Regions from separate parts of the Dorea sp. 210702-DFI.3.17 genome, predicted to be linked through region 1. Evidence: riboswitches for the same ligand, from Rfam matches in the RefSeq annotation. Region 1 holds a riboswitch; each other region holds the start of a gene.
The links. A riboswitch is a leader RNA that binds a small molecule or an ion and turns the genes downstream of it on or off. The one in region 1 is predicted to bind thiamine pyrophosphate.
Positions count from the first base shown of each region.

Region 2: linked by a shared signal. The riboswitch ahead of thiC (phosphomethylpyrimidine synthase ThiC) and the one ahead of thiM (hydroxyethylthiazole kinase) in region 1 are both predicted to bind thiamine pyrophosphate.
Region 3: linked by a shared signal. The riboswitch ahead of thiS (sulfur carrier protein ThiS) and the one ahead of thiM (hydroxyethylthiazole kinase) in region 1 are both predicted to bind thiamine pyrophosphate.

Region 1 is NZ_JAJCNB010000041.1:8,708-19,818, reverse strand. It holds gene LI149_RS13495 (N-acetylmuramoyl-L-alanine amidase) at 24-893, shown strand; gene LI149_RS13490 (Cof-type HAD-IIB family hydrolase) at 908-1,702, shown strand; gene LI149_RS13485 (GreA/GreB family elongation factor) at 1,718-2,218, shown strand; TPP riboswitch at 2,344-2,455, shown strand; gene thiM (hydroxyethylthiazole kinase) at 2,546-3,367, shown strand; gene thiE (thiamine phosphate synthase) at 3,354-3,998, shown strand; gene LI149_RS13470 (HAD family phosphatase) at 3,992-4,711, shown strand; gene thiD (bifunctional hydroxymethylpyrimidine kinase/phosphomethylpyrimidine kinase) at 4,735-5,538, shown strand; gene cytX (putative hydroxymethylpyrimidine transporter CytX) at 5,554-6,729, shown strand; gene LI149_RS13455 (6-phosphofructokinase) at 6,703-7,926, opposite strand; gene LI149_RS13450 (glycosyltransferase family 2 protein) at 8,153-9,169, shown strand; gene LI149_RS13445 (DMT family transporter) at 9,184-10,122, shown strand; gene rbr (rubrerythrin) at 10,175-10,783, shown strand; gene LI149_RS13435 (S8 family peptidase) at 10,794-11,111, shown strand, end outside.
Region 2 is NZ_JAJCNB010000001.1:301,071-312,181, forward strand. It holds gene LI149_RS01435 (nitrogenase component 1) at 1-764, opposite strand, end outside; gene LI149_RS01440 (P-loop NTPase) at 769-1,524, opposite strand; gene LI149_RS01445 (uracil-xanthine permease family protein) at 1,834-3,234, opposite strand; gene lepB (signal peptidase I) at 3,280-3,840, opposite strand; TPP riboswitch at 4,091-4,201, shown strand; gene thiC (phosphomethylpyrimidine synthase ThiC) at 4,355-5,665, shown strand; gene LI149_RS01460 (LytTR family DNA-binding domain-containing protein) at 5,789-6,607, opposite strand; gene LI149_RS15890 (ATP-binding protein) at 6,604-6,831, opposite strand; gene LI149_RS01465 (sensor histidine kinase) at 6,832-7,953, opposite strand; tRNA gene LI149_RS01470 (tRNA-Thr) at 8,072-8,144, opposite strand; gene LI149_RS01475 (mechanosensitive ion channel family protein) at 8,253-9,209, opposite strand; gene pgeF (peptidoglycan editing factor PgeF) at 9,261-10,097, opposite strand; gene LI149_RS01485 (YraN family protein) at 10,172-10,540, opposite strand; gene LI149_RS01490 (ribonuclease HII) at 10,533-11,111, opposite strand, start outside.
Region 3 is NZ_JAJCNB010000023.1:11,990-23,100, forward strand. It holds gene LI149_RS10915 (hypothetical protein) at 1-188, opposite strand, end outside; gene LI149_RS15455 (class I adenylate-forming enzyme family protein) at 200-616, opposite strand; partial or broken gene LI149_RS15460 (AMP-binding protein) at 700-1,452, opposite strand; gene LI149_RS10925 (HD domain-containing protein) at 1,972-2,466, opposite strand; gene LI149_RS10930 (Crp/Fnr family transcriptional regulator) at 2,562-3,233, opposite strand; gene LI149_RS10935 (4Fe-4S binding protein) at 3,326-4,045, shown strand; gene LI149_RS10940 (methylated-DNA--[protein]-cysteine S-methyltransferase) at 4,210-4,830, opposite strand; gene thiH (2-iminoacetate synthase ThiH) at 4,895-6,136, opposite strand; gene LI149_RS10950 (thiazole synthase) at 6,209-6,994, opposite strand; gene thiS (sulfur carrier protein ThiS) at 7,060-7,263, opposite strand; TPP riboswitch at 7,588-7,694, opposite strand; gene LI149_RS10960 (hypothetical protein) at 7,764-8,879, opposite strand; gene LI149_RS10965 (YitT family protein) at 9,051-9,905, shown strand; gene LI149_RS10970 (hypothetical protein) at 9,992-11,059, opposite strand.

The sequences.
Region 1 (11,111 bases):
AATAGTACTTACGGAGGTGGAATATGAAAAAAAGAGTATTGTTACTGGGACTTGTAGTGCTTATGGTACTTACAGGCTGTGGGACAACAGAAAAAGAAACGAAGACAAAGGAAAAAGATCCAGACAAACTGGTATTAAATATAGAAGATAAAAAAGAAGACAATATACAAGAGGAACAGACAGATATGCAGGAACAGGCTTCACAGCCAGACGGACAATCACAGGCAGAAGAGGCGAATGAACAACAGCCGCAGAAAAATGGACATTTGATTGCGATTGATGCAGGACATCAGGCAAAGGGGAATAGCGAGAAAGAACCGGTCGGTCCAGGTTCTTCTGAAATGAAAGCAAAGGTGGCTTCCGGGACAAGTGGCAAGACATCAGGGCTTCAGGAATATGAACTGACATTGGCTGTTTCTATGAAGCTGAAAGAAGAATTGATGAACCGTGGGTATGATGTTTTGATGATACGAGAGACGAACGATGTAAATGTATCGAATGCAGAGCGTGCACAGATTGCAAACAATGCCAATGCCGATGCATTTATCCGTGTTCATGCCAATGGTTCAGATAGCAGCAGTGCCAATGGCATGATGACGATTTGTCAGACTGCTTCCAATCCATACAATGGAAATCTATATTCCCAAAGTCAGGCACTTTCTACAGATGTTTTAGATCAGATGGTGGCAGCAACCGGAGCAAAAAGAGAGCGTGTCTGGGAGACAGATACCATGAGTGGAATCAACTGGGCACAGGTTCCGACGACCATTGTGGAGATGGGATATATGAGTAATCCGACGGAAGATCAGAAGATGGCGACAGACGAATATCAGTGGCAGATCGTAACCGGGATTGCCAATGGAGTGGATCAGTATTTTGGAATTACGAGATAAGGGAGTTTTGACAGATGAAAAAAGCAGCATTATTTTTTGATGTGGATGGTACATTGATTGACGAACAGACGAAGATAGTGCCGGAAAGTACACTTCGTGCATTGAAGCAGGCGAGAGAAAACGGCCATCTTGTGTTTATCAATACAGGTCGTACATCTTGTAATACATTGGATTCCATGAAGCATATTCCAGTAGATGGTTATGTGTGTGGGTGTGGAACGGAAATCATTTATCAGGGAAATGTGCTGATGCACAGTACACTGACCAAGGAGCAGTGCAGACGTTACATACAGGTGATTCAGGAGTGTCATATGGAAGGAGTTCTGGAAGCCAGTGACGATCTATATTTTCCCCAAAATAGTTCCCGTTTTCCGGAAATCGAAGATATCAGACAGCGCATGGGAAAAGCTTGGGGATTAGGCTGTAAGAAATATATAGAGGATGGCGGATTCATTTATGATAAAATGTTCTTACTCTCTGATCAGACAAGTGATGTAGTAAAATTCATAGAGGAAGTCCGTGACGATCTGGCAGTCATCGATCGGAGACATGGAAGTTATGAGTGTATTCAAAAGCAATATACAAAAGCGACCGGGATTGAGTATATGAGGAAATATCTTGGCTATGACATGGATCAGATATATGTATTTGGAGATAGCAGCAATGATCTGGCGATGTTCGAATACGCCACACATACAGTAGCGATGAAAGAGCATGATTCTGTATTGGATCCATATACAGAATATGTGACGGACAGTGTGATGAATGACGGAATTGAAAAAGCAATGAAACATTATCAATTAATATAGAAGGGACTGTATCATATGGGAGAACAACTGACAGAAAGTGATGTAAAGAAAATAAAGGAAGAAATTGAGTACCGAAAGATTGTTGTCCGTAAAAAAGAGCTGGAAGCAGTAAAAGAGGCAAGAGCACAGGGAGACTTGAGCGAGAACTTTGAGTATAAAGCAGCGAAGCAGGATAAGAACCGCAACGAAAGCCGTATCCGTTATCTAGAGAGAATGTTAAAAACTGCCAACATTGTGTCTGATGATTCAAAAGAAGACGAGATAGGAATTAATAATACCGTGGATCTTTATTTTGAAGATGATGAAGAAGTGGAGACATACCGGATTGTGACAAGTGTCCGAGGAAATTCCCTGGCAGGACTGATCAGCATCGAGTCACCGCTTGGAAAAGCAGTACTTGGACATAAAGTTGGTGACCGCGTGAAAATACCGGCAGGAGATGACGGATATTATGTGGTAGTAAAGAGGATTGATAAGACTACCGATGACAGTCATGATACGTTAAGAAAATATTAGTAAAAGTGAAAAAATATTTTTGAGAATATTGCAAAGGAAATATGTATATACTATAAGAGAAAAGTGTGCTATAATTAATAAACTTGTAAAATTTTGTCTATTATGTATAATATATATGAAATGAATAACGAACAACAGGGGGCTTGCGTATCAAGCAGGCTGAGATTGGGCTGAATGCCCTGACCTGCAACCTGATTTGGATAATGCCAACGTAGGGAAAAAGATGCGTAAATGTTAGCAGGTATATCTTTTATTAGGTATATCTGCTATTTATGTTAGCAATGTAAAAATCAGCGAATGTTCACAACACAAAAAGGAGAGAGAATTATGCTAGGTACATGTTTACAGAACGTTAGAGAAAAAGGACCGCTTGTCCATAATATTACGAATTATGTTACGGTCAATGATGTAGCAAATGTGATTCTTGCGTGTGGTGCAAGCCCAATCATGTCAGATGAGCCGCAGGACGTGCAGGATATCACTGCAATTTGCGGAGGTCTGAACATCAATATTGGAACGCTGAATGTAAGAACGATTGAAGGAATGTTGGCGGCAGGTCATAAGGCAAATGAATTAAATCACATGGTTCTGCTTGATCCGGTTGGTGCAGGAGCAAGTTCTCTTAGAACGAATACAGCTGTCAACCTGATGCAGGAAATAAAGTTTGATGTAATCCGTGGAAATATTTCCGAAATCAAGACATTAGCTGCAGGAAGCGGTACTACAAAGGGTGTTGACGCTGATGTAGCTGACGCAGTGACAGAAGAAAATCTGGACGAAGCAGTTGCATTTGCAAAAGCATTTTCTGAAAAATCCGGAAGTATAGTTGCAATTACAGGAGCGATTGATCTTGTCAGCGACGGCAGAAAATGTTACGTGATCCGTAATGGACGACCGGAAATGGGAAGAATTACAGGAACAGGCTGCCAGTTATCTGGACTGATGACAGCATATCTTGTTGCAAATCCTGAGCAGAAGCTTGAGGCGGCAGCAGCGGCAGTTTGTACGATGGGACTTGCCGGTGAGATTGGCTGGAGTTACATGCAGAAAGGTGACGGTAATTCTACCTATAGAAATAGAATTATTGATGCTATTTATAACATGACAAAAGAGCAGTTAGACGAAGGAGCAAAATATGAAGTGCGATAAAAAAGATTTGCTGCTTTATGCAGTGACAGACAGAAGTTGGCTGAACGCAGAGACACTTTACAGTCAGGTTGAGAAGGCACTGGAAGGTGGAGCTACATTTGTACAGCTTCGTGAGAAACATCTCGATCATGATGCTTTTCTTCAGGAGGCAAAGGAAATCAAAGAATTGTGTGCAAAGTACCAGGTACCGTTTGTGCTGGATGATGATGTGGAGCTTGCACTGGAAGTTGGCGCGGACGGAGTTCATGTAGGACAAAGTGATATGGAAGCAGGAGATGTCCGGGCAAAGCTTGGTGAAGATAAGATTGTCGGAGTTTCAGCACAGACAGTGGAGCAGGCACTTTTAGCTCAGGAGCGCGGAGCAGACTATCTTGGAGTCGGAGCTGTATTTCCGACCAGTTCCAAAGATGACGCAGTAGAAGTTGACCATGAGATGGTAAAAGCAATTTGTGAGGCTGTAGATATTCCAGTTATCGCAATTGGCGGCATCACAAAAGATAATGTGCAGGAGTTGTCAGGCTGTGGACTTTGTGGAATCGCAGTTATCAGCGCTATTTTCGCAAAACCGGATATTAAGAAAGCGACAGAAGAGCTGAAAGCAGCCACTGAGAAGATGGTGAAAGCATGTTAGAAAATAAATCTGACGTGGAGAAAAATGCATCAGAGCAGAAATGTTGTGGAAAAGTTCCCGTACAGAATATGGGTGGTGTTATCTTAGACATAGACGGGACAGTTCTGGATTCTATGTCCATCTGGCAGGACGCAGGAGTGAGATACCTTGCGAGTCAGCAGATTGAAGCAGAGCCTGGACTTGCCGAGAAGATTTATTATATGTCTATCCCGGAGGCTGCATTATATATGCGGACACGCTATGGGCTTGAACAATCTGTAGAAGAAATCAGTCAGGGGATCAAAGATGTAGTGAGAGATTTCTATTATTACGAGGCACCGTTAAAAGCCGGAGTAAAAGAATTTCTACAAAAAATGTCAGATAGAAAGATTCCGGTCGTGGCAGCGACAGCCAGTGATGAAGATCACCTGGAACATGCATTTATCCGTCTTGGGGTAAGCCAGTATTTTAAACATATTTTTACATGCGCGCAGGCAGGAGCCGGAAAGCAGAGCCCGGCAGTCTATCATATGGCAGCTGGGTTTTTAGGCAGGAATCCGGAAGAACTGTATGTTTTTGAAGATGCATTGTATGCAATCCGGACAGCAAAACTGGCAGGATATCATACGATTGGCGTGTATGACGAAGAAAGTAAAGAAGATCAGGAAATGATCCGCGAAGAAGCAGACATTTATATGGAAAGCTTCAAAGAGGCAGATATATTTTTCAAATAGAGTAAAAAAGGAAAGGTAAAATAATGAAAACAGCAGTAACAATTGCCGGAAGTGATTCCAGTGGTGGAGCAGGAATTCAGGCAGACATTAAGACAATGATTGCAAATGGCGTTTATGCGATGAGTGCAATCACAGCGTTAACCGCACAGAATACGACAGGTGTGACGGGTATTATGGAAGTGACACCGGAATTTATGGGTGAGGAATTAGATAACATTTTTACAGATATTTATCCGGACGCAGTGAAGATCGGAATGGTATCTTCCAGTGCGCTGATTGAGAAAATTGCAGATAAACTGAAAGAGTATCAAGCAAAAAATATCGTCGTTGACCCGGTTATGGTAGCAACAAGTGGAGCAAAGCTGATCAGTGAAGAGGCAATCGGAACTTTAAAGAAACGTCTTCTTCCAATTGCCAGTGTTCTGACACCGAATATTCCAGAAGCAGAAGTTCTGGCGGAAATGGAGATCCACTCAGCAGATGATATGATCGAGGCTGCAAAGAAAATCAGTGATACATACCACTGCGCAGTTCTCTGCAAGGGCGGACATAAGTTGAATGATGCAAATGACCTGCTTTATCGTGACGGCGATTATCGTTGGTTCAACGGAAAACGTATTGATAATCCGAATACACATGGAACCGGCTGCACACTTTCCAGTGCCATTGCATCGAACCTTGCAAAAGGATTTGATATGGACACATCCGTAGAGCGTGCAAAAGATTACATTTCCGGAGCGCTGGCTGCGATGCTGGATCTCGGAAAAGGAAGCGGACCTATGGATCACGGATTTGCAATTACGGGAGAATATAAGAAAGAAGCATAAAGAGGGACAGACATCATGGAAGAAAAAAGAACAGGTTTATTTGAAAATGGACTGATCTGGTTTGGAGCAGGCGTTTCTATTGCGGAGATTCTGACCGGAACTTATCTGGCACCACTTGGAATGGGAAAAGGACTTCTCGCAATTATCGTAGGACATATCATCGGCTGCCTTATGTTATTCCTGGCAGGTGTAATCGGTGGTAAAGTCAGAAAAAGTGCAATGGAAACTGTAAAAATGAGTTTTGGACAGAAGGGAAGTATTCTGTTTGCAGTGTTAAATGTGCTGCAGCTTGTGGGCTGGACGGCGATTATGATTTATGATGGAGCACTGGCAGCAGATGGTGTTATGAATACTGGACGCTGGATTTGGTGCCTGGTCATCGGAGCGCTGATCATTCTTTGGATTGTTATTGGAATTACAAATCTTGGAAAAATCAACACGGTTGCTATGGCAGCATTATTTATCCTGACACTGATTCTTTGTAAAGTTATCTTCACAGGAAACGGAGCAGGTGTACCATCGGATGACAGCATGACATTTGGTGCAGCAGTTGAACTTGCTGTTGCCATGCCATTATCCTGGCTTCCACTGATCAGTGATTATACAAGAGAAGCAAAAGAGCCGGTAAAAGCAACAGCAGTCAGCGCAATTACTTATGGTATTGTAAGCTGCTGGATGTATGTGATCGGAATGGGAGCAGCAATTATTACCAGAGAGTATGATATTGCACAGATCATGCTAAAAGCAGGTCTTGGAATCGTCGGACTTCTGATCATCGTATTTTCAACAGTTACAACAACATTTCTGGATGCATATTCCGCAGGAATTTCCAGTGAAACCGTTGTGAACAAATGGAATGGAAAACATGTGGCAATCGTGGTAACTGTGCTTGGAACGATTGCAGCAATTGTATACCCGATGGATAATATTACAGATTTCCTGTATCTCATCGGTTCCGTATTTGCACCGATGATTGCAATCCAGATTGCAGACTTCTTCCTGCTGAAACTGGATAAGAGTAATCAGGCAGTGCATGTACCGAATATGATTATCTGGGTGATAGGATTTATCGCGTATCGAATTCTGATGAATATCGATATGCCGGTAGGAAATACACTGCCTGATATGTTGATCACGATTATTCTGTGCCTTATAGTAGGGAAACTATTTCCGGTAAGCAAAAAGCGGTAAGCCGTTTTCTTCCGGCAAGACTACTTTTCCTTGGATCAGTGGTCTTGCATATTGTATAAATGCTTCTGTGACATCACAGCCGTCTTCGGTGATCCAATCAGATGGTACGGCTTTTTCCATGTTACAGATTTCATTTACATCGGCAGTTTCGTAGGAGAGCTCGTAAGGAAGATCACCGTTTCGGATAAATGTGATCATCTTGCCTGTCTCTCCTTTTAATGCAGCCTGAACACCAACGATTCCGGCATTTTCAGATTCATTTAAATCTGTAGCTGACAGGTATTCGCTGGAGCAGCGCTGGCATACATTCAACTCAATGGAGCGGACTTTTACGCCGATTCGCTCTTTGACAAGATTTTCCAGATATTTTCCGGATCCGGTCAGCATTTTATGACCAAAGGTATCGGTTCCAATATCACCGGCAAGTTCGCAGACAAAGGTTCCATTTTTGTCATGAATTCCTTCAGAGATGCATACAACTAAGTTTGGGGTTGTTTCCAGCATTTCCTGTACTTTTTTAAGAAATGCTTCCTGGTCAAATGCAGTTTCCGGCAGATAAATAAGGCGTGGGTTATCACCATCATATTTGCGGGCAAGGGCACTGGCGGCAGTGAGCCAGCCGGCGTGACGCCCCATAATTTCTACAATAGTGACAGATTTTTTGTTGTCATAAACACTTGCATCAATAGCAACTTCGCGGACCATGGAAGCAACATATTTTGCAGCACTTCCAAATCCCGGAGTGTGATCTGTGTGGACCAGGTCATTATCAATGGTTTTCGGAACACCGATAAAGCGAATATCGCTGTTGATCTTTTTGGCATATCGGGATAATTTACTTACAGTATCCATGGAATCATTTCCCCCAATATAGAAGAAATAACCGATACCATGCGATGTAAACTTGTTGAATAACAATGGATAAACAGGATCATTTAAATCTTCGGGAAGCTTGTAACGACATGACCCGAGGTAAGAGCCGGGTGTTGTACGGAGTAAGGAGAGTTCGTTCGTTTCAATGAGCGAACGCATATCCATCATATGTCCGTTTAAAAATCCTTCAATTCCATTAATCATACCGTATATTTCGTCGATTTCCTCAGTGTGTCTCATGGCTTCAGTGACTACGCCATACAGACTTCCGTTAATGACCGCAGTCGGGCCGCCGGATTGTCCGACAATCAGATTCTTTTTCATATGTGTACCTTCCTTTTGTTGAAAAATTATCAATTTTATCTCTACTATATCGAATCATAGCATTTTTTACAAGGAGATTGCAAAAAAGACATAAAAATTTTGGTTGGAAAAAATGTACATATGCTATATACTTAAAAAGATTCCTAAGGCTCTGCTTTGGGTAAGTAGTGACATAATAAGAAAGAAACTATAAATTCAAAAAGATATGATATAAGGAGAAAGATGCATGAAATATATATCTTTTGCAATACCAAGTTACAATTCACAGGAATATATGTCTCACGCCATTGAGAGTATTCTTGTGGGCGGGGAAGATGTAGAGATTATAATTGTAAATGACGGATCTTCCGATGATACTTTTAAGATTGCACATGAGTATGAGGAAAAATATCCGACGATCATCAAGGCGGTGGATAAGGAGAATGGAGGTCACGGCGATGCTGTGAATTCAGGACTTACACATGCCACCGGAAAGTATTTTAAAGTTGTGGACAGTGATGACTGGGTAGATGCCGAGGCTCTTCGGAAGATTCTGGAATTTCTTAAGAAGCTGGAATCTGAAGATGAAGAGGTGGACATGCTCATTTCCAATTATGTTTATGAGAAAGTAGGAGCAACCCATAAGAAATGTATTCATTACCGTAATGTGCTTCCGCAGAATAAGATTTTCAAATGGGAAGAAATCGGACGGTTCCATCTGGATCAGTACATTCTGATGCATTCTGTTATTTATCGGACAGCGATGCTTAAGCTCAGCCAGTTAGAGCTTCCAAAACATACATTTTATGTAGATAATATTTATGTGTATTATCCGTTGCCATTTGTGCGAAAAGTGTATTACCTGGATGTGGATTTTTATCGTTATTATATTGGAAGAGAAGATCAGTCCGTCAATGAGAAAGTTATGATATCCAGACTGGATCAGCAGATTTTTGTTACAAAGACAATGATTGATATGTACCAATTAAAAAATGTAAAATGTAAGAAACTGAGAAATTATATGCTTAATTATCTCGCAATCATGATGACTGTTTCTTCCATTTTATGTATCCGGTCTAAGAAAGCAGAGAATCTGGAGAAGAAAAAAGAACTGTGGATATATCTGAAACAGAAGGATTTCAAGACATTTATGAAGATTCGCTACGGAATACTTGGACAGACCATGAACATTCCGGGAAGATCCGGACGAAAGATATCCTCTCTTGCGTACAGTGTGGCAAGAAGAATTATCGGATTTAATTAGGAAAAAGTATGAGAATGACACAAAAACAAAACATATTAACAAAAACAGGTATTGTAGCACTTCTTGCGTGTGTATGCTGTATTTTGTGGGGGAGTGCGATTCCGGTAATCAAGACAGGCTATCGTTTCCTGCATGTAGATTCTTCTGATATTGCAAGTCAGATTGTCTTTGCAGGAGTACGATTCACGCTGGCAGGAATTTTGGTATTGATTTTTGCATCTATTAGAGAAAAGAAAGTGATGATTCCTGACAAAGAGATTTTAAAATATGCAATTCCGGTATGTCTGGCTCAGACGGTAGGACAGTATTTCTTCTTTTACATAGGTGTTGCCAATACATCAGGAGTAAAAGGAGGAATCATTACAGGACTTGGAAACTTTATTGCAATTTTGTTGTCTTGTCTTGTTTTCAGAAATGAACGGATGACAAGAAGAAAAATTGCAGGATGTGTTCTGGGATTTGCCGGAGTTGTGGTAATTAATTTGTTGGGAAATACTCTGGATATGGGATTTAAGCTGATTGGAGAGGGATTTGTTCTGATCGCGCAGCTATCCTATGGAATTTCTACAGTGTTGATCAACCTTTTTTCCAGAAAAGTATCTCCGGTTGTATTGAGCGGAACGCAGTTTACGATGGGTGGAATCGTTCTGATGCTGATTGGAGCAGGAATGGGTGGACATCTGGAAAATGTTACTACAGGGGGTGTGGTAATTATATTTTATCTGGCAATGGTTTCGGCAGTGGCATATACGCTCTGGTCCGTACTGCTTGCCTGGAACGATGTTTCCAAAGTTGCTATCTTTGGATTTGTGAACCCGCTTTGTGGCGTGATTTTATCAGCACTGATACTTGGAGAGGTGAAACAGGCATTTAATGTTGGGAGTCTGGCAGCATTGATTTTGGTGTGTGCCGGAATTTATATAGTGAACTGTAAAGAGAATAAGAGGGAATAATTGTACAGCCATGGAGCATACTACTTATAGAAGTAAGAAAGGAGTATGTACCATGGCTGTTGATTTTAGTAAAAGTAAGACAAGAGAAAATTTGATGCGGGCATTTGCAGGAGAGAGTCAGGCAAGGAATCGTTATACAATTGCGGCAAAGCAGGCGAGTCGTGATAATCTGTATTCCATTAGCCAGATTTTTTTATTCACTGCAGATCAGGAGCGGGCACACGCGGAAGTATTTTATGAATTATTGAGAGGTCAGACAGAGCAGACGATTGAAATTTGTGGCGGGTATCCAGTAAATCTTGCAGAAAATGTGACAGATCTTCTGAAAAGTGCGGTGCATAATGAAATGCAGGAGTTTGAAGACGTTTATCCGGAATTTGCTAAAATTGCAAAGGAAGAAGGTTTTGACCAGGCAGCAGGAGCATTTGACATGATCGCAAAGGTAGAAGCTGTGCATGGACGTCGCTTTGCGTTGCTTGCAGAACTGCTTGGAAAAAATCAGTATTTTGAAAATCCAGATGGAGGAGAATGGATGTGTATGAATTGCGGACATATCCAAAAAGGGAAAATGGCACCGCCTGTATGTCCAAGTTGTCATTATGAGCGAGGTTATTTTATTCCGGTAGAACTGGCACCATATTTGATGCCTGAGCTCATTTAAGGGAGTAGAAATGCAGAGTCAGAAATTAGAAAATCTCTTGAATCAGGCATTGAATGCCACGGAAAGTGAACGTGAACGATCTCAGGAATTGAATGTAGGATATAATCCTGTGGACCAGATGTGGGAGTTGATTATCAAATATTCCGGTAATTTGGAGACAGTCCGACAGATTTCTGAGAGAGTCACAGAGCTGTTAAATGAATATGCTATTATCCATATACGTCAGTCACAGATACCGAATCTGGTACAGATTGTAGAAGTAGAATATGTGGAAAAACCAAAACGATTATTTTTCCAGGTACGAAATGGGAAACGGGTGTCTTGTATC
Region 2 (11,111 bases), on a different contig from region 1:
AGATTGAAATTCGCTTCTGACATAGTCTGATATTCCATATAATCCTTACATCTGGAAATCTCATGAATCGTCTTCACTCCCGCACTGTGCAGCAAATCATAAATCTCACAGTCATCCACAAGCGGCGAGAAAAATCCCAAAAGATTGACTACATTGCCTTTCTTTTTTCCCGGCTCAAGCAGTGAATATAAGGACTGCCTTACATGCACCATCGGTGGTTTTCGGCCTTCTCTTGTAAGTGCATACATATAACAAGGTCTGACCGGAATCTCTACCTGTTCTTCCGCCTTTTTGCACACCCGCTCCATATCCGTTCCAAGAAGGGCATCCACACAGGTAATGCAGATCATAACGACCGACGGTTTTTTCGGACAGACACTGCAGATTTCCTCCACTGCTTTTGGAATTTTTTTCAAATGTCTTCCTGTCACAATATCGGTCTCGTCCATCATCAGATAATAGAACCGGTCATTATATTCTTTCATAGAACTGATCAGTGAAGTATTCCTTCCACAACACCCCGGAGCCACGATCAACATAATGGAATCTGGTACTGCAAGACCGGCACGCTTCACGCCAAAGCCTTCTGCTCCCGGTGAATTGAATGCCAGTGTAGCCGGCGAACTGTAGATCAGATGCTTATGTGACTGAAACTGTGTCGGAATCTGTTCCAGGCCAAGCCTGCTCAGTTCTTTCGTTGTACAGAAAAATGCTTCTTTTTCCGCTTTCTGTTTTTCTGCTTTCATCTTCGTAATTTCCACCATGTCCTTACTCCTCGCTTTCCAGTAATTTTTTTGCGAGGTCATAGAATCTTCCACTGATCTCTGACTCTGGATTTCCTTCAATCACTGTCTGCCCCTGATCTTCGTAACGGATGATCTCATCGCTTCTTGGAATCTCTCCCACGATTGGAATTCCGCTTTCCTTAGAAAATGCCTGCACTTTTTGCACCTCATTTTCCACGTTTCTGTGATTCAGTACAATGCCAAACACCCGTGCATAGCTTCGGTCTTCAAAATTGCGAACTGCGCTGGAAATGTTATTAGCCGCATACAACGCCATCTTTTCTCCAGATGTTACAATCAATACTTTTTCTGCATAGCCTTCCCGGATCGGTGCTGCAAAGCCGCCACACACAACATCTCCGAGAACATCGTAGAGCACTACATCCGGCTTATATGTCTCAAAAAGTCTCAAATCTTCCAGAAGCTGGAATGTTGCGATAATACCTCTGCCAGCACATCCCAGTCCCGGCGTCGGGCCGCCTGTCTCTATACAGAGTACGCCGCCAAATCCTTCCTTTGAAATATCTTCTAATTTCTCCGGTTCTTCGTCTTCCTCCCGCATATAGTTCATGACCGGACGAAGAGGCTTTCCTTCCAGCAGATTAATTGTAGAATCTGCTTTCGGGTCACAGCCTATCTGGATGACTCTTTTCCCCATTGTAGCAAATGCTGCCGCCAGATTCGAAGTTACTGTGGATTTCCCTATTCCACCTTTTCCGTAAATCGCTACCTTTAACATGTCTTTCTCCCAATTTTCCCCCAACGAAAAAGGACCTTTCTCCTTCCGGAAAAAAGTCCTTATATCTGCCACTAAAGTAGTATTCACCCTGAGAAATCTGTACAGATGCGATTTCTGCATGATGGATTCTTGTACAAGGAAGATGCACTTTCCCCAACTGTATCTTCCCTGTGTCTGATATATTCGACTATTCCCGCTCGGATCACCTTGCCGTCAGAGTCTTTTTTAATTATTTTCTTTTAAATTATCTTTGTTTATTATAACCTGCCAAACTACTTTTGGTCAACATATGCTATTTTATTCACAAAATTATTTTTTCTTTTTCGGCAAAAACAAACTCAACAACAGAGAGACTACAAACACACCTGCCACTGCATTTCCATTGAAGATATCTCCCACCTCATGTGGAAATGCACTGAAGAAGTTTCCGGATGTCTGTGTCAGTCCTACACCAATCGCAAATGCCAGTGATACAATGACCATCGTCCGGTCATCGAACTCACATTCTTTGAGCATCTTGATTCCTTCATACATAATAGAACCAAACATCATAACTGTACAGCCACCAAGAACTGCCTGTGGCAGGGAATTAAAAAATGCTCCCAGCGGCGGGAAAAGTGATGACAAAATCAAAATAAATGCTCCCATCAAAATCGTAAACCGGTTGATGACCTGCGTTATCGTTACAAGTCCTACATTCTGGCTGAAAGAAGTCAACGGCAGACATCCAAAGCAGCCGGAAAGTGCACTGGAGAATCCATCTACAGCAAGTGACCCCTGCAATTCTTCCATCTTGATTTCGCGATCCAAAGCACCGGTACATACGGCGCTTGTTGCACCAGTTGTCTCTGCCGCAGATACAAGAAATACAATAGCAATTGTCAAAAATGCTCCCAGATCAAAGATTGGTTTATGGCTGGTCAGAAAGACCAGCTTCGGCAGACTGAAGACTCCAACTTCCTGTACAGTCTTTGTAATTCCAGAAAAGTCTACCATCGGCGCAATACCTGCAACCGTAAAAATGATCGCCAACAGATATCCAAGAATCAATCCTACCAGGACATTCAGATTCTTATATACCCCTTTCAGTAAATATCTGGCTATCAGGCATACAATCAGGGTAAATGCTCCAACAACCAGATGATACCATGCGCCAAAATCAGCAACTCCGCTTCCGCCGCCCCAGGAATCCATACCTACGGACAATAACGAAAGTCCGATTGCGATAACTACACACGCGGATACGACCGGTGTCAGGAAGCGCTTCCAGTATCTGGCACTAAGCCCCACCAGTCCTTCAAAAATACCGCCTAAAATAACAGCACCAACCATCCCTTCATATCCAAGTTCCGGATTGGTACAGATTACTAACAGACTTCCAAGAAACGTAAAGCTGACTCCCATAACAATCGGAAGCCCAGACCCGATCTTCCACACCGGATATAACTGCATACATGTTCCGATACCTGCCACGAACATAGCACATTGTAAAAGCTGGGTGATCTCTGCTGAAGTCAAATGTTCCCCTGTTCCTCTTACCAGCGCGGCACTGCAAACGATCAGCACCGGCGCCAGGTTTGATACAAACATAGCCAGTACGTGCTGCAGCCCGAATGGAATTGCTTTTTTCAGTGGCACTCTTCCGTTCAGCCGGTATATATTCTCCGTACTGACATCTGCCACTTTTTCTTCTTTGTTTGTTGTACTCATTGTTTTTCCCTCTCAAATCCTTTTTCTTACTTTTATTAGTCCGGTCTACTCAACCTTACCAACCTCACTGAACGGCCAGTAGCGGAAAACGGCCTTTGCAAGAATCGCATCTTTTTCTACGAAATGATTCTTCCAGTACCTGGAATCCAAACTGTTATTACGATTATCCCCCATCATAAAATAGCAGTTTTGTGGAACTTCATATGGTCCGAAGTCTCCGATTGGTACTTCGTTGCAGAAACTATCATCCAATGGCTTCTCTGCTCCATCTATGTATACTTTTCCGTCTTTCACTTCCACAGTCTCCCCAGGCAGACCAATGACTCTTTTTATAAATATCTTAGATGGATCATCCGGATATTTAAAAATGACGATATCAAACCTCTGCGGATCTTTTGATTTGTATGCAAGCCGGCTGCCGATGATCCGGTCTCCCTTCATAATTGTTGTCTGCATAGATTCAGACGGAATCACCGCATTGATATAGACCAGTTTATTTAGTGCAAACACGACCAGAAAAATAATAAGAAATGTCTTGGCATAATCCCATATCGTTGCAAGTACCCCTTCTTTTTCCGGTTCATGTTTCCCTTTCTTTCCACTCATATATATCTTCCCTTCTACTTGAACATTCTCTTTTCAAAATATCATGTGTTACAGCTCACAAGATGTTTCTATTCTACCACACATTGCCCTATGCAGGAAACTAATTTCTATTTCTATTTTTCAATGCTTCCAGTTATGGCAAAAATGGCAAAAATCACATTTTCATCTTGCTTTTACGTTTTTTCAGGTCTATAATAACTGGTGAATCGGAACGTTCCATGCAATACATATCATTTCATGGACATTTCGAAAATTACATACGGGGAGCTGGTGAAAACCGGCTGAGAGGAAGCGTAATTCCGCTTCGACCCATAACCTGATTTGGATAATGCCAACGTAGGGAACATATCTTAACGCGATAATTAAGGAAGATGCTCTACGCACCTTCTTTTTTTGCGTTATTTCATCAGGAAATTACATTTCCTGGCAAACCCAAAAGCGATACATTGGGGACACCACCTTGTACCGCTATAGAAAAACTCAGACAAAAAATGAAAATGGAGGCAAAATGAACATGAGAAACTACACTACACAAATGGATGCAGCCAGAAAAGGAATTCTCACGCCTGAAATCAAGACCGTTGCTCAAAAAGAGCATATGTCCACTGACGAGATGATGAAGCTCGTTGCTGAAGGCAAGGTTGCAATCTGTGCCAACAAAAACCACACATGTCTGAATCCGGAAGGCGTCGGCAGTATGCTTCGCACGAAGATCAATGTAAATCTCGGAGTCTCAAGAGACTGTAAAGATTACGATATCGAAATGCAGAAAGTGATGAGTGCTGTAAATCTCGGAGCAGAGGCCATTATGGATTTATCCAGCCACGGCAACACTCAGCCTTTCCGGCAGAAGCTGACACACGAATGTCCGGCAATGATCGGAACTGTTCCGGTCTATGACAGCGTCATCCACTATCAGAGAGATCTTGCTACTCTGACTGCACAGGATTTCGTCGATGTAGTACGTCTTCACGCTGAGGACGGTGTGGACTTTGTAACACTGCACTGTGGAATCACCCGCAAAACTATTGAACAGATCAAAAAACACAAACGTAAAATGAATATCGTAAGCCGCGGAGGAAGTCTTGTATTTGCATGGATGTGCATGACCGGAGAAGAAAATCCGTTCTATGAACATTTCGACGAAATTCTGGATATCTGTGAAGAATACGATGTTACCATCTCCCTTGGTGATGCATGCCGCCCGGGATGTCTGGCCGATGCCACAGACGTATGCCAGATTGAAGAGCTTGTACGCCTCGGCGAACTGACAAAACGTGCATGGGCACATAATGTACAGGTCATGGTCGAAGGTCCTGGACATGTACCGCTTGACCAGGTCGCAGCCAATATGAAAGTTCAGCAAAGCATCTGTATGGGCGCTCCATTCTACACACTTGGACCACTCGTCACAGATATTGCTCCTGGATATGACCATATTACTGCTGCCATTGGAGGCGCAGTTGCTGCCATGAACGGTGCTGCTTTCCTTTGCTACGTAACACCTGCCGAGCATCTGGCACTGCCAAATGTAGACGATGTAAAACAAGGTATCATTGCTTCTAAGATTGCCGCCCACGCTGCAGACATTGCCAAAGGTATACCTGGCGCAAGAGATATTGATGATAAAATGGCTGATGCACGCCAGAAACTGGACTGGGAAGCACAGTACGCCTGTGCTCTTGACCCGGATACTGCAAGAGCAATCCGCGACAGCCGCCGTCCGGAGGATGACCACAGCGATACATGCAGTATGTGTGGTAAATTCTGTGCCGTACGAAGCATGAACAAAGCACTTGCCGGCGAATACATCGATATTTTGTAATTCACCTGCCACTTATAGCAGGAATCTTCTCAGGAGATAGAATACATAAGAAAAAGGGATACATAGAAAAAGCTTCCAGATACAAATACATTTCATCTGGAAGCTTTTTCTCTAAAATCTGTTTTATTTATTTTCCTTTTTCCATCTCTTATGAATGTCATTCAGATACTTTTTATTGTACGCAGCCCATTCGTACTGTGACATATACTCCCCTTTATATGCATTCATAACCTCTACATCTTTTTTATTGAATTTGTAATAGTCACAGTCGATCATCTCCGGAACAATGGCAATATTATTGTAGCTTTTCTCTATTACGTCTTCTGCTTCCAGCTCCTTCAACGTCTGTTGCAGGGATGACAAAATCTTCTGAATATACCACTGTTGTTTTTTATCATAGGGTTCATTTTCAAATAAAACTGCTGCCAGTTCCTTCACTGAGCAGGAAGAACCGTTGCGATCCACCAAATATGCCATTACCTCTTTCGCCTTCGATCTGCTGAAATGTGCCGGCTTTCCAGTTCTGTCATATACTTCAAAATTGCCAAAGCACTGAATTTTCAATCTTGGTTCATTTTCAGCCGGCAATGGATAGCGAAGATCTTCCGTCTCTTTTCTGACTTTCCCAGCCGTTACTGGTTTTTCAATATAACCGCTGGCATGTATTGCCATTGCGTCTTTTGTATACTCATCATATCCTGTAACAAAGATAATATTAATGTCCGGAATAATTTCTTTTAACTGTTTTGCCACATCGATGCCGCTCACACCACGCATACAGATATCTAAAAATGCGATTTTACATCTCGTCTCCTTTGCAAACTCCAGTAATCTGGACGGTTTGCTAAACGGGTAAATATTTGCTTTCGGGCATACCTCCCGGACAGCTTCGCACGTCATCTCCAATGCCAATGGTTCATCATCCGCTATTATAATGTTCATGATTGTCCCCCTTTCGGTAAATTAATTCGTATTTTAGTTCCTTTTCCCTTCTCACTGTAAATATCTACAGTTCCATTGCACATCTTTTGAAACCGGATTCTTGCGTTACGGACTCCTATGTGCTGTCTTCCATCACTTTGCTCTTCCATCTTTGATATATCAAACCCGACTCCGTCATCTATGACGCAAAGTTCAATCTGTTCTTCATTCTCTCTTGTCGTAATTCAAACAGTTCCCCCATCTTCTTTCTGTCCAACTCCCCAGTTTATTGCATTCTCAACAAAAGGCTGCACAGATAACATTGGTACTTTAAAATCAGTTTTCTGCAGATCATATTCTACATGCAGATCATCTCCAAATCGAAGCTGTTCCAGATATAAATATATTTTAACATATTTTAGTTCTTCTTCAAATGGAATTGATTCTTTTTTGTCAATTGCGTTTATATGATTGCGCCAGTAATCCGCAAAATTGATGATTGCCTTCTTCGCTTCTTTTGGATCTTTGCTGCAAAGCTGCGCCAGTGCTGTCAGCGAATTATATAGGAAATGTGGCTGGATCTGGGCAATCATCATCTGCATCTGATTCATGGACAATTCATGTTCCTGCTGTATCAGAAGCTTTTCCTGTTTCACGATCCGATCATACTGTGCCATATGGACACTAATGCAAATATAGATCAGCGCCAGCGTTGTCGCCAGATTAAATGTGGTTGATTTCCAAATCATTTGTGCCGGAATCGATGCAATCGGTATCAATCCGTACATAAGAAGGCTTAACACATCATGTCTGACAAGTGCTTTCCTGTGTTTTAACAAAATCACAATGTTTCCACACATCACAATAATACAATAAAACTGACACAGCCAATAAATCGAACCTTGTGTATAATTCCCCTGTGTGTCCAGATAATAAAACTTCCCACTGATATCACTGGTGATCCATAATATGATTGCAATCACTGTTGACAGCATGACGAGATACACGTAAGTATTTCCAATCTTCTCGTGTTGATAGATTGTCTCTTTTACATAATAGGTATAGACCATACATTCCAGAGAGAGACAGGTAAATGTCAGATTCAACATAAATAGAAGCCACACTTCATTCTTTCCGAAATCCATAGCGGTCCAGCTCAGTACATCTGCCGTAAGTACGATCATGTGAATCACAAGCCAGATGATCAGAATATAATCTAATGTATTCCTCTTTGCTTCCTTCAATGTAACATGTTTGATTCCACGTTGCATTTTAATCTTTGCAATACATGCAAACAGCAATACGAATGTAACTAATGCTGCGAAACTTTCCAAAGCAGTATTGGCAAAAGCTATTTCACCCGACATAAAAATCCCTCCATTTTTATTATCCGTATAATTTTTTATGTATCATTTGACATCTTGTAAAAAGAAAAGGATCCTTCTTTCTCGAAGAACCCTTATATGCACGTCTATATAAAAAAGAAGCTGGAAATCGGACTTGAACCGACGACCCCTTCATTACGAGTGAAGTGCTCTACCAACTGAGCTATTCCAGCAAATGTTGTGATTGACGTACGACAACCACAACTACTATTATATCGAATCTTCTCAGATTTGCAAGAACTTTTTTAGTTTCTGAAGCATTTTTTACTTCTTGCTTCTTATCAGTTCTCTTTTCCCATCTGGACAGTCAGATGCGGATATGCCATCTCAATCTCATTCTCATCCAGTTTCAGTTTGATTTCTTCCAGAATCCTCCATCTTGCATTCCAGTAATCTTCATTCTTCACCCATGCACGGGCACCAATGACTACCGAACTTTCTGCAAGTTCATGGACAAATACCAAAATTTCTTCATTCTTGATGGTCGCATCGTCCTGTCTGATAATCTCCTCAATGACCGCCTTTGCTTTTCGCAAGTCCGCTTCATAAGCAATATCTATTTTCAGATCCAGCTTTCTCTCCGCCTTAGCCGTTGCATTCGTCAGACTGTTGTTGGTCAGCATTCCATTTGGAATCACAATCGTTTTATTATCAACGGTCGATAACTTTGTATAAAAAATCTGAATTTCCTTTACCGTCCCTTCGTTGTGGTTTGTATCCTCAATAATATAATCTCCCACTTCAAATGGTTTCAGAAGCAGAATCAATACTCCACCTGCAAAATTAGAAAGGCTTCCCTGCAGAGCAAGACCGATTGCTACACCTCCAGAAGCAATAATCGCTGCCACTGAAGTTGTATCAACTCCTAATTTTGCTGCAATCATAAAAATCAACAGAAAATATAAAGAAAATTTCAAAACAGAGTCTACGAACTGCTCTACTCCTTTGTCTGCACTGGACCTTGCCAGCGATTTTCTCACAATTTTCCGTATAAATTGGATCAGAACACGCCCGATCATAAATACTGCAATTGCGATCAGCACTTTCACTCCAAATCCGATCAGGTCTGAAAGATGCTCCTGCAGATACTGCGTTGCCTGATTCACCTCATTCACTGCATCCTGCGTTGCATCTGTCACTCCTTTTGTCGCATCTGCCACCCCTTGTGACACATCCCCTGAATCCACTTTTAAGGATGTCCCCTGTGTTGTTGCCAATTTTAACAACATGCTATTCATATTATTGTCTCCTGCTTTACTTTCTAGTTTACATTTTCATATCCAGTCTCTCTATTTCTTCAGGGCAAGAAATGCACTCAATGTTCCGCGTTCATTTCCTGTTGTTCTGTGTGAGAACAAAATATCCGGGTTGCAGTGTGTACATACATTGGTCACTGCAATATGCTCCGGAAGAATTCCTGATTCTAAAAAAACAGACTCATTTGCCTTCCATAAATTCAACTGATATTTCCCATTTTCTTTCTGATAAAAAATTTCAGGCCAGAGATTTTCGTCATAATTCTCACGGAATTTTTTAATAACATCTTCACTGACTTCATAACAATCCTGACAGATAGACGGTCCTACCGCTCCTAAAATATCTGCCGGATCACAACCAAACTCTTCCTCCATCTTTTCCACAGTTACTTTTCCAATCTTTCCAACTGTTCCTCTCCATCCAGAATGGCTCAGTCCAATGACTTTCTTCACCGGATCCACAAAATAAAGTGGTACACAATCTGCATAAGAAGTTACAAGACAGATTCCCGGCACGTCCGTAATCATTCCGTCTGTCTCAGGAAAGGACTGTCCCCTCTCCCTGGCGTACACGCGCTTTACATTCGTCGTATGTGTCTGCTGCGTATAAGTAAAATCTGCTACTTCTACGCCGATTGCCTGCGCAATCAGTTCACGATTCTTTTTCACCGCCTCCGGATCATCTCCTCTTGTCAGGCTGATGTTCATAGAACTGAAGCACCCGGTACTGACTCCACCCAGTCTGGTAGAAAATCCGTGGTTGACGATTCCTGTATTTTCCAAAAGCGGATAAGACAGATACGGCACACCGCCACGCTGCCGCTCTGCAAATATCTGCTCATTATTCTTATATTTTAATCCAAGACTCATATATTTCTCCTAACTTCATCTGTCCATACTTCGTTGCTACATTTACATATCTTCAAATTCAAAAACTACATTAACTACATCAGTGTAAATGCATCTTTATACAGCGTGATTTCTTCCTGACCCTCAGCTCCGGCTATGGCAACCACGTCGAACCTACATGGTACGTCATCGTTCCCCTGCTTCATCAGAAAATGCATGGCACATTTTGCGATAGTCTGTTGTTTACGGGCATCGACTGCCTCTGCCGGATAGCCGCTTACACCCGTAGTTCTGTATTTCACTTCTACAAAGACAAGGTATTCTCCGTCTCTTGCAATCAGATCGATTTCTCCCAGCCTGCAGCGATAATTATATGTCACGATCTTGTATCCCAAAGATTCAAGATAAGCACCTGCTTTCCTTTCATAGCCGGTGCCTGTCCTGCGATTATTCTTCTTATACATAATTATGTATGAAAAATCTTCTGTGGATCGGTGTCGGTCCCAGTTCTTTTAACCCTGCAATATGTGCTTTCGTTCCATATCCTTTATTACTTGCAAAATCATACCCCGGCAGTACCTTGTCATATTCCACCATCAGCCGGTCTCTCGTCACTTTTGCAATAATACTCGCTGCCGCGATAGAAATGCTTTTCGCGTCACCTTTGATAATCGGCACCTGCAAAATGTCTACCTGTGGAATCGTCACCGCATCATTTAACAAAATGTCCGGACGCACTTTCAGATTATCAATTGCCATACGCATTGCTTCATAAGTGGCCTGTAAAATATTAATTTCATCAATTCTCGCAGGACTTGCCATACCAATCCCCGTTGCTACCGCGCGGTTCATGATCTCGTCATACAGCATTTCACGCTTTTTTTCGGACAGCTTTTTTGAATCATTCAGATACAGGATCATATCATCTTTGGGCAGAATCACAGCTCCTGCCACGACCGGACCTGCCAACGGTCCTCGTCCGACCTCATCAATCCCGCAAATGTACGGATAATCCTTGTATTCTTCTTCAAATGT
Region 3 (11,111 bases), on a different contig from region 1:
TAATCAATTTTCCCACCCTCAGTTACTGGCATATTCTTAATTATATTGATTCTTTCAGGAACTGCATACTCTGGTAATTCTTCTTGTAACACTTTTTCAATTTGATCACTATAACACTCATAGCTGTCATCAACTACTATATATGCTCTGGCAACATGAACTCTTTTTTCATCTTCAACTACATTCACTGCTGCTTGATTTATCCCTTTACATTTTTCAATACATTCTCAATTCGGTCTGGAAATAATTTATAAACAATTCCATCTGCTCCTCTGGTGATATATATTCTTTTTATTCTTCCTGCAAAATATAGGAATCCATCTTTTTCTACATATCCCAAATCACCTATATGAATCCACTTCTCTCCATTTTTAATCCAGATTGCTTTTTCTGTCTCTTTTATATCTTTCACATATTCCTGCATTATACTAGGTGATGAAAAGCAGATTTCTCCCTTTTCTCCATAGCCTAGTTCTTCTTCAGTTTCCGGATTGATGATTTTCACATTTACCTTTGGAAGTGGAATTCCTAAAGAACCTGACTGATTACACCGATTCATATTGGTACAAACTGTTGCTCCTAATTCTGTCATTCCATATCCTACTGTATACTCCACTGTAGCATGACACTTGGCAAGAATCTCATTCAGCTTTTTTCTTCTTCATCAGAAATTGCGCCACCGCCACCAGCTAATGTTTTTTACCATCTCATATTGCATTTACATGATTTCATAATCGCAGAAATAAAAGCTGGTCCTATAATCATATGTTCTGGCTTCTTTTTCATCATAGCTTTAGCAACAGCATCTGCATTCGGGTCAATCTGTAGAATCCCCTCCAATCCCAAAACAAGTTGTGTATGAATTCCAACAGTAATTCCAAATCCTAAGAATGGCGGAATTGCATTTAATACTCGCGAATTTGTCGTTAATCCCATATCTGCTAATTTATACTGAAAAGCCATTGCATTTAAGCTATCATTCGTATGCAATACCCCTTTCGGTTCACCTGTAGTGCCACTTGTATACACAATAACTGCAGGCATATTCGGCTGATATCTTTCTTTTTTAAGAACTATTTCCTTTGACCCTTTTTTTAGAAACTCATCCAGACTGTTGTCTCGGCAGCTTTTCTGTTTTACAATCTGTTTTAATGGAAATGGCATGGAATTCCAAATTGGGAGATATATAATTTGTTCTGCTTTCATTTTGGATTTAATCTCTTTTACTTTATCTTGAACGTTCTCAAGATATAAAAACATTTTAGAACCCACTTCGTCTGTTTGCTTTAATATCTCTTCTGCATTCAATGTCAAATAAATCAAATTTACAATTGCTCCAAGTTGGTTTAAAGCATATATACTGTAAATTGTCTCCGGAGTATGAAGTGACATAATCGTAACAACATCCTCTTTTTTTATTCCGCAAGCTTGAAATGCTTTTGCAAATTCATTTACTTTTTCAAAAAAAGTTTATAACTAATCTTTTTCCCAAAATAATTCAGCGCTGTATGACTTAAGTTTGATTGATTTTTCTAGTATATCAAATCATACATTGTACATTCTGGAAGCTTTTCCTGAATTGCTTCTTCACTGTAATATTTCAGCCATGGCTTATCTACGGACGGAAATCCTGTCTGCTCTGCTCTCATTATCCTTTTTCTCCTTATCTGTCTGTCAAGTGTCTTTTTATATATGCATCTGTTTTCATGAATATTCCGATACTACAAAAAGCCATTCCCAGCTACATATTCAGTAGTTGAAAATGGCTTCAATCTCTGTATTTTCTATATTCTTTTTGAGGAAAAAGTACACAGTTCAGACTTACTTGGACATTGTAATTTATAACCATCACCTATGCAGCTCCTTCCTGATAATAGACACTTTAATACATTTATTCTATCAAAAGTTTGATTTCCTTACAATAGAGAATATTTAGTATTTTCTCAGGATTTAATTTTTCTCTCTGGTGTGCTATCTGACGCCAATATCAAACATCTCCCTGCAAATCATTTTTCCACATGTTGTTTTGAAAATACTATGATAGGCTTTTAAAGCTGCTTCTTTCGATAAACCATCCTCCATAATATTAACCAGAAAATCGGCTTCTACTAATATTTGATAATCAATTTCATTAATGTTATCATAAGTATGATGATGTGCGATCAGATACTGAACCCGATTAGATACATCTTGATCAAAGCCTAATTCTCCGAGTAGCTTTTCTGCGATTGCCGGGCCTTCTTTTTCTTGTAATTTTCCATTGCAATTTCCATATTTTTCTTCACAGAAATGAATTCCAATATCATGTGTCAAAGCTGCTGCTTCAATGGTAAATAAACATTTCTTATCTACATTCTCCGTTTCTGCTATCAATTTTGCATAGCTATGCACTTTACAGAAATGTTGAATTCTCTTTGCATCTCCTTTATATAATTCAATCATTGCCAAATGTAATTTATTTATCATCTAAATTTTCCTCCTCTTGCACATTTTAACATCTCTCAAATTAATTCTATGTTTTCCATAATGTATATTACATTTTCATTCTTGAATCCACATCTTTAAAAAACAGTCAATTCAAAATGATTTCGATTTGTTTTTATAAAGCCCTCTTTTTGTAACTTTGATATCTCTGTAGACATTGCTGCTCTATCAATACAAAGATAATCCGCCAGTTGCTGCCGGTCAAAAGGAATATCAAAGGACAAAGACGAATGTCTGATGGACTCTGCAGACAGATATGATAATAGTTTATCCCTTGTCGTTCGCTTGCAAACATGTGTGATCTTATCGTTCAGGAGCAGTATCTTATTTGCCAGGACACTGACCAGATTGCGGATCAGCTTCTGATGATGCCCGCATGCAGTTGGACAAGTGACCAGCAGCCTCTGGATATTTAGGAAAATAATCTCACAATCCTCCTCTGCTACCACACTGATATTCAGAACAGCCCCCGGGCTTGCTGCATACGGTTCTCCAAAAAAATCGCCGGCATGGCATTTTGATAAAATATTTCGATGTCCCCATAAGTCTTCCTGAATCACAAGAACACAGCCTGACACCACGAGTCCCATTACTTCTGTAGAATCTGCTGCTCTGAAAATATAAGAATCTCTCTCTTTTGAAACTGCTGTTGCCTCTACACAATGCAAGATAGATAATATCTCGTCATCCGTAAGACCTTTAAAAAATGAACTGTTTTTTAAAATCGGTAAATATTTTTCCAAAATCATTCCTCCTGTTGGAAATCAAACATACAAGTTGTATTTATCATACTATAATTCTGATAGAAACAAAAGTTAAATGTTATTGATGGAGGGTAAAAATGATAAGAAAGATTATTCGAATCGATAAAGAAAAATGTAATGGATGTGGTGCCTGTGCAACTGCCTGTCACGAAGGTGCCATTGACATCATTAACGGAAAAGCAGAATTGGTAAGAGAACATTTCTGTGACGGACTTGGTGATTGTCTCCCGGAATGTCCTACCGGTGCCATTTCATTTGAAGAAAGAGAAGCACCTGCATATGATGAAGAAGCTGTGAAAGAAGCACAGAAAAAAATCGCCGTTCAAAAACAGGCAATGCCTCCTCACACCGGCTGTCCGGGATCTAAAATCATGCAAATCCGACGAACAGAAACACCAAAGTCTGAAGAACCATCTTCAGCTACAGATTCAGTATCAAAACTTCAGAGCTGGCCGGTACAGATTAAACTGGCTCCAGTCAGTGCACCTTATTTTAACAATGCAAAGCTTTTAATTGCAGCCGATTGTACTGCTTATGCTTACGCAAGCTTTCATCAGGATTTTATTCGGAATAAGGTAACATTAATTGGCTGTCCGAAATTAGATCAGGTGGATTATAGCGAGAAACTGACTGCAATCATTCAAAATAACAACATTCAAAGTGTAACCATCGTGAGAATGGAAGTTCCATGCTGCGGCGGTCTGGAAATGGCTGCCAAAAAGGCTCTTCAAAACAGCGGAAAATTTATTCCCTGGCAGGTTGTAACGATAAGTATTGATGGAAACATTATGGAATAAAAAGGATTATTAGTTTTAGTTAACTGTATATTCTAAAAAACCGTGTGAAACATAACTGTAATTTCACACGGTTTCTTTTCTGCTTTAAAGCAAAAAAAATAAAAGAACCCAATGCAGCCCACATCTTAAACGGCACGTTGGGTTCTTTTACTTTTTATTTTTTGTTATATCCCATATTTTTTTAAATCTACTTTTCCATCAGTTACCTCAATCCCGTCTGCTTCCAGCAATTGTGCCTGCACACTTTCTCCTCCAAAGGCAAATGCGCCGGCTAATTCTCCTTTCGCATTGACCACACGAAAGCAAGGAATATGTTCCGGATCCGGATTCTTATGAAGCGCATTCCCAACTGCTCTTGCCATCTTTGCATCTCCTGCCAGCTCTGCAACTTTACCATAAGTCGCAACATGACCTTTTGGAATTTTCTTCACTGCCTCATAGATTCTTTTTGTCGGGCTGTACGTAATCAGATCATAGCTCTCGGAAATCATTCTTTGAATCTCATTTTCAGGAATAGAACCATCTAAAATGATGGTATTCCAATGTTCTTTATTCTGATGATACCCTGCAATAACAGAGGCATAAGTACTGCGCCAGAAATCTCTCCACTGCGGATCAACTTTAACATTTAAATTAACATATCCATTTCTTTCATAAATCCATAAAAATGTTTTCTTACTTCCTTTTACTCTTACCAGTTGCCAGCCCTGATCGCGAAATGGTCTTTCTTCATACACATTCGGGAAAGATAGCGCATACTGCAAAACTTCTTCTCGCGTTCTCATACTAAAAACCTCCGTTCCCTGCAATCATTAAAAAAATATTTATTTGTAGTCTGACATTTCACATCTACAAATATATATAATCATTCATAACTGGCTGTAAACCATTCTTTTTCAGCGCATCGAACACTTCATCCACCGTTCTTCCGTCTGAAATCTCAAACTGGTCGTCACCTTTATCTTCGATATCTTCCACATGACTTCCAATTCCTGTGCTGACTCCTGCGGATATCTTGGTCGCTGCAATATTTACCAGATTATCACGAACACGGGCACATTCTCTTGTAGACACCGTAATACTTGCAAATGGCATAAACAGACGATATGCACAGACTACCTGAAGTAACTGCGGCTCATGAACATCCATCGGGTTAATGCGATCATTATTGATGATTGGACACAATCTTGGACAAGAAAATGCAATCTCTGCATGCGGATATTTTCTTTGAAGCAAATATGCATGATAACCTGTCGCGAAAGCATCTTTGCGAAAATCATCCAGTCCAAGAAGTGCCGCAAAACCAACACCTCGCATGCCACCCTTAAGTGCACGTTCTTGTGTGTTCAATCTATATGGAAAAATCCTTTTATGTCCTGCTAAATGTAATGTTTCATACTTATCTGAATTGTAAGTCTCCTGGAAGACTGTCACATAATCTGCTCCGCATTTATGAAGGTATGCATACTCATCCGAATTCATCGGATATACTTCAAGACCTACCACTTTAAAATATTTTCGTGCAATCTCGCATGCCTTTCCAATATACTCCACATTAGATTTTGTCTTACTCTCACCTGTAAGAATCAATATTTCCTGAAGTCCGGTCTTGGCAATAGCAGCCATCTCTTTTTCAATCTCTTCTTCATTAAGCTGTGCACGGCGAATCTTATTATAACAGTTGAATCCACAGTAAATACAGTAATTTTCACAGTAGTTTGCAATATAAATTGGCGTGAACATATACACACTGTTTCCAAAATGCTTTCTTGTTTCAATCTGTGCTTGCTGCGCAATCTCCTCTAAAAGCGGAAGTGCTGCCGGCGAAAGCAGTGCCTGAAAATCCTCTGGTATCCGGTTATCATGCGCCAGTGCTCTTCTTACATCTGCTTCTGTATATTTATCATAATCATATGCTTTCATTGCAGAAATAACCTGGTCCATCACATCAGATTCTTCCAACTGCTCCATATCCGGAAGATACTTCATATGATCGATACGATTCTTTTTCATATCTTCCAGTATTTCTTCATTTACAATACTTTCATTAAAATGACCATCTTTTTTACTGGTCTGCATTGTTTCTACCATCGCTGTTACATTGATCCTCTCGTATATCTTTTCTTGTATATCTTTATACTTGTATTCTGTTATCAGTGCAATTTACTCATGCAAAAATCCTGTTAATGGTGAAGACGCACTTGCTCCTTTATCCAGTATTCTTCCTAATCCGGAAAGATAAGCACTTCTTCCTGCCTCAATTGCCTTTTTAAACGCTTCAGCCATAACCTGGACATCTCCTGCTGTCGCAATAGCAGTATTGGCCATCACTGCTGAAGCACCCATTTCCATAGCTTCACATGCCTGTGACGGACGACCGATTCCTGCATCAACGATAATCGGAAGATCAATCTCATCAATAAGAATCTGGATAAACTCTTTTGTACAAATTCCCTTATTTGAACCGATTGGAGAACCAAGAGGCATCACACAGGCTGCCCCTGCATTTACCAGATCTCTGGCTGCATTCAAATCCGGATACATGTATGGCATAACAACAAACCCTTCTTTTGCAAGGATCTCTGTTGCCTTGATTGTCTCGTAATTATCCGGAAGAAGGTATTTCGAATCGTGAATAACTTCAAGCTTTACAAAATCTCCACAACCCAGCTCTCTGGAAAGTCTTGCAATACGAACTGCTTCCTGCGCATTTCTGGAACCGGATGTATTCGGAAGAAGTGTTACGTCCTTCGGCACATAATCCAGAATATTAGCAAGTCCGCCTTCATTAGCACGGCGCAAAGCAAGTGTTACGATCTGTGCTCCTGCTTTTTCAATACATGCTTTCATAAGCTCCAATGAAAATTTTCCAGATCCCATAATAAAACGGGAAGTAAATTCATGTCCTCCCAGGATTAATTTGTCTTCATTTGTGTTTGTTGTTGTCATTTTTTTATCCACCTTTCTTTGTTTACTCATAAATTATGATACCTGCTATTCGCATATCGTGAAGCTTAGAAGCTTCCGCCGCCCATAAAATGCAGAATCTCTACAACATCTCCATCTTTCAGTACAGTTGTATCATAATTTTCTCTTTTGATGATCTCCTCATTCAATTCTACTACTACCTGCACCGGAATATAATTACATGCTTTCAAGTATTCCGTTACCGACACTGGATGTTCCAATATTCTGTTCTCTCCATTGACTGTAATCATGGCTGCTCCTTTCCGGAAATGTGAGTGCGCCTCCTGCCGGAGGCTTTTTATATAAAAGGAAATGTAATTTCCTATTATATAAAACAGAGTTCACAAAGAAATACACCCGCGGTGGTGCACCCCTTCATGAACTCTGTTCACTCTCAAAATTTCCTATATTCTATAATTTGTACCTGCTTAGAAAAATTCTCATTCGCGCGAGTGCGCATCCTCGCGGAGCGTTTTATTTTATAAGAAAGACCTTTTTAACAATTGCTTTAATATATTAACATAACAAGGTCTTTCCTATGAAAAAATAAAGGAGATACACCAAGGTATCTCCCGTAATATCATCTTATACGTTCCTACGTTGGCATTATCCAAATCAGGTTCTGGGTCGAAATTGAAGACTTCCTCTCAGCCTGCTATCACAAGCTCCCCTTTTATTTACAATGCCTAGTATAAATCGATTTTTATTTTGTGTCAAGAGCACTCGGTAATTTCTTCATTGCTTTCTTCACCTACTGATCTATAAACACGGATATTTTTATCTCCGTCTCGTCTCTTGTATAGACGATGCCATGAATATACTTGCCATTATCAGTCACTTTGCTGATGATATTGTCATAGCATGTTTCTCCTTTGTACTGATACTGCTTGACTAACTGAGCTTCTTTCACTTCTTTCGTGTCCAGTTTTTCCACCGGAAAATACACATATACTTTTTCAGAATTTGTGTCAAATGTATAGGCACTGGCCACCTGCTTCGCATCAATAAATCCATTCCCATTCCAATTTTCCTGTGAATCCAGACTGGTTTTTTCAAGTATGATCTGATCCTTTGGATTTTCTGTAATCAGGATAATATCCTCCTGAATTTTTTTCTCACATTTTACATAGGTATCTTCACCCGCACCCACAACACGATATCCATTCATCAGATATAGTTGATTCTCTATTCCATTTTCAATCGGCCAGCCAGCCAGGTTATAATATGGACACCCAACCGTCTGATATGCTTCCCGGCTCTCGTAATCCGTAAGCAATATTGTATCAACGCCTGTCTTCTGACTTATCTGCGATACAGGAATCTGTTCTACGTCCTGATTGGCATAAGATACAACAGCTCTTGCAGATTCCTTCTGTAAGACTTCTGCCAGATTATCCCCATCATAAAATGTGTGGATCATTCCATTTTTTTCGTCTTTTACCGTTCCATACTCACCATAACATACATAGGCACTCTCTGCGTGAAGTCCTGTGATGTTATACATTTCTTGTGCAAATGCTGTGGCAATCTCCTGAAACTGATAGTTATCAAGCCCGTCCGTATTCTTTTTCTGCCCTGATATCGCAACTAAAAAATCTGCCCCCTTGTACTTCATTTTCACGAATACATTTCCGGTGGGAGAAGGGAAAAAATCCGGCACCGGACTTGAACTGTATTTCTCACAGTTTATCTCTGTAATCTTTGCATCAATTCCATATTTTTCTCTTATATAATTTTTCGCATTTTCCCGTCCTTGCTTTTCATAACGCTTCATTTCTCTCTTTTCTTCCAGCGTATAGCCACAACCTGTCACTGTAACCATTATCAAAGCAAGAAGGATCCAATAAACGGCTTTTCTTTTTCCCATACATCTCCTCCCAATCCATCCCCTCATTTGCTATTACTTTTTTAATTATACTGCTCTTTATAAATCTCTGTCAATTTTATACAACAGACACCTTGTTATTCCACACAGAACCAGTTAAAATATACTTTGCAAATGAATGTTGCAAATGTTATTTGTGGGGGATTGTTACATATGAATAAGAAAAATCAATACGCAGACTCTGTAAAGGAAACGTTGATTCTGACGCTTGCTGTGGCAATTATTGCCGCTGCAGTCTACTTCTTCCTTGTACCAAGCCACGCTTCTGTCAGCAGTATCTCTGGTCTTGGAATCATTCTGTCAAACTTTGTACCGCTTCCATTGTCAGCAATCACTATGATCTTAAATATAGTGCTTCTGATTATCGGATTCTTTACATGCGGTCGGGAATTCGGAGCAAAAACTGTCTATACAAGCATTATGCTTCCACTGTTTCTGGGGCTTTTCGAAAAGATTTTCCCGGATTTTTACTCCATGACCGACAGCCAGGAACTAGATGTACTCTGTTATATACTGGTCGTAAGCGTCGGACTTGCAATTTTGTTCAATCGAAATGCCTCTTCTGGCGGACTAGATATTGTAGCCAAAATCATGAACAAATATCTGCATATGGATCTCGGAAAAGCTATGTCACTGTCCGGTATGTGTGTGGCTCTGTCCGCAGCACTTGTGTACGATAAGAAAACTGTAGTTTTAAGTGTCCTCGGTACTTATTTTAACGGAATCGTACTGGATCACTTTATCTTCAATCAAGATATGAAACGGCGCGTCTGCATCATCACCCAGAAAGAAGAAGAGCTGCGCCACTTCATTTTATATGAACTGCACAGCGGGGCTACTATCTATGAAGCCATCGGTGCTTACACAATGGAAAAGCATAATGAAATTATCACCATTGTGGATAAAACAGAATACCAGAAATTGATGAAATACATCAATCAGGTGGATCCTAAGGCGTTTATCACAATCTACAAAGTTTCCAATATGCGGTATCAGCCAAAAATTTAGTACACATTCTATATGACAAAAAATTGCTCAGACCTTACACGGTCTGAGCAATTTTTCTGTCATATGAGTTCTCACTCTTTCTTTTCCTACCAGTCGGTATACAAATCGATATTACCTTTTCCACTTCCACTATCATAAACTTTTCCAGCTCCAAGAGATGTCTCGACCACGGTTCCTTTTGGATAGTCATCACTGGCAAGTACAATATAACCATCTTTGTCACGGATTGTTCCGTCACTCGCAATATGACGTCCCGGAATGTTAAGTCCTGCTCCCGGAAGTACCTTCTGTGAATAATAGGTTTCAGTATGTCCGTTAAACCAGATTCTCCCTTTGGATGGGGTCAGACCACCGGAAGGAATATTATACTTTCCATTACTGGAACTGCTCCCGGAGTTATTATTACTTCCGGAATTAGAAGGTTTGGAAGAGCTGTTATTATTGGAACTGCTTCCGGAAGTATTATTTCCAGTGGAAGCTGATGCCTGCTTTGCCGCTTCTTCCTGTGCTTTTTTCTGCGCTTCTTCCTCCTGCTTTGCCTGTGCCTCACGCGCTGCCTGAAGCTGCGCATTCACAGTCGCAAGATCTGTGGAAGTTGCTGCTGCTTTCGCCTGAAGATTCTGCTGCTCAGTATTTAACTGACTCTGTAAATCTGTCAGTTCCTGCTGCTGGCTCTTAAGATCCTCTTCCTGCGTCTCGATACCTTGACGTATCTCCATCATGTTCTCCAACATTTCCTTATCATAATCGGTAATGTTCTGAATGAACTCGGCTTTGTTGAGGAAGTCTCCCATACTGTCTGCAGTAAACAGCATAGTGATCATTGTCTCTGAACCATTTTCATACATGTACTTAATACGAGTCTTCATCGTTTCATACTGCTTTTCCTCGTTATTACGAGAAATCTGAAGTGATGCCTCCAGGCGGTATACTTCATTGTTCGACTCTTCAATTTCCGCTTCTGTCTCAGCAATCTTATTGCTGAGCGTAACCAAATCCTGATTAATCCCTTCCAGTTGACTTTGAAGATTACTGGTCTTATCTTCGAGGCTTTTGACCTCCGCTGCATGCACCGGCATTGCTGACAGTGCGACACCGAACGCACAGACAAAGGCTGCCCCGCGTCTTGCGATCCGTTTCTTATGCATGTTCATAAATGTAATCCTTTCTTGTTTGTTTTGGGGTTAACACTAAGACATTATATAC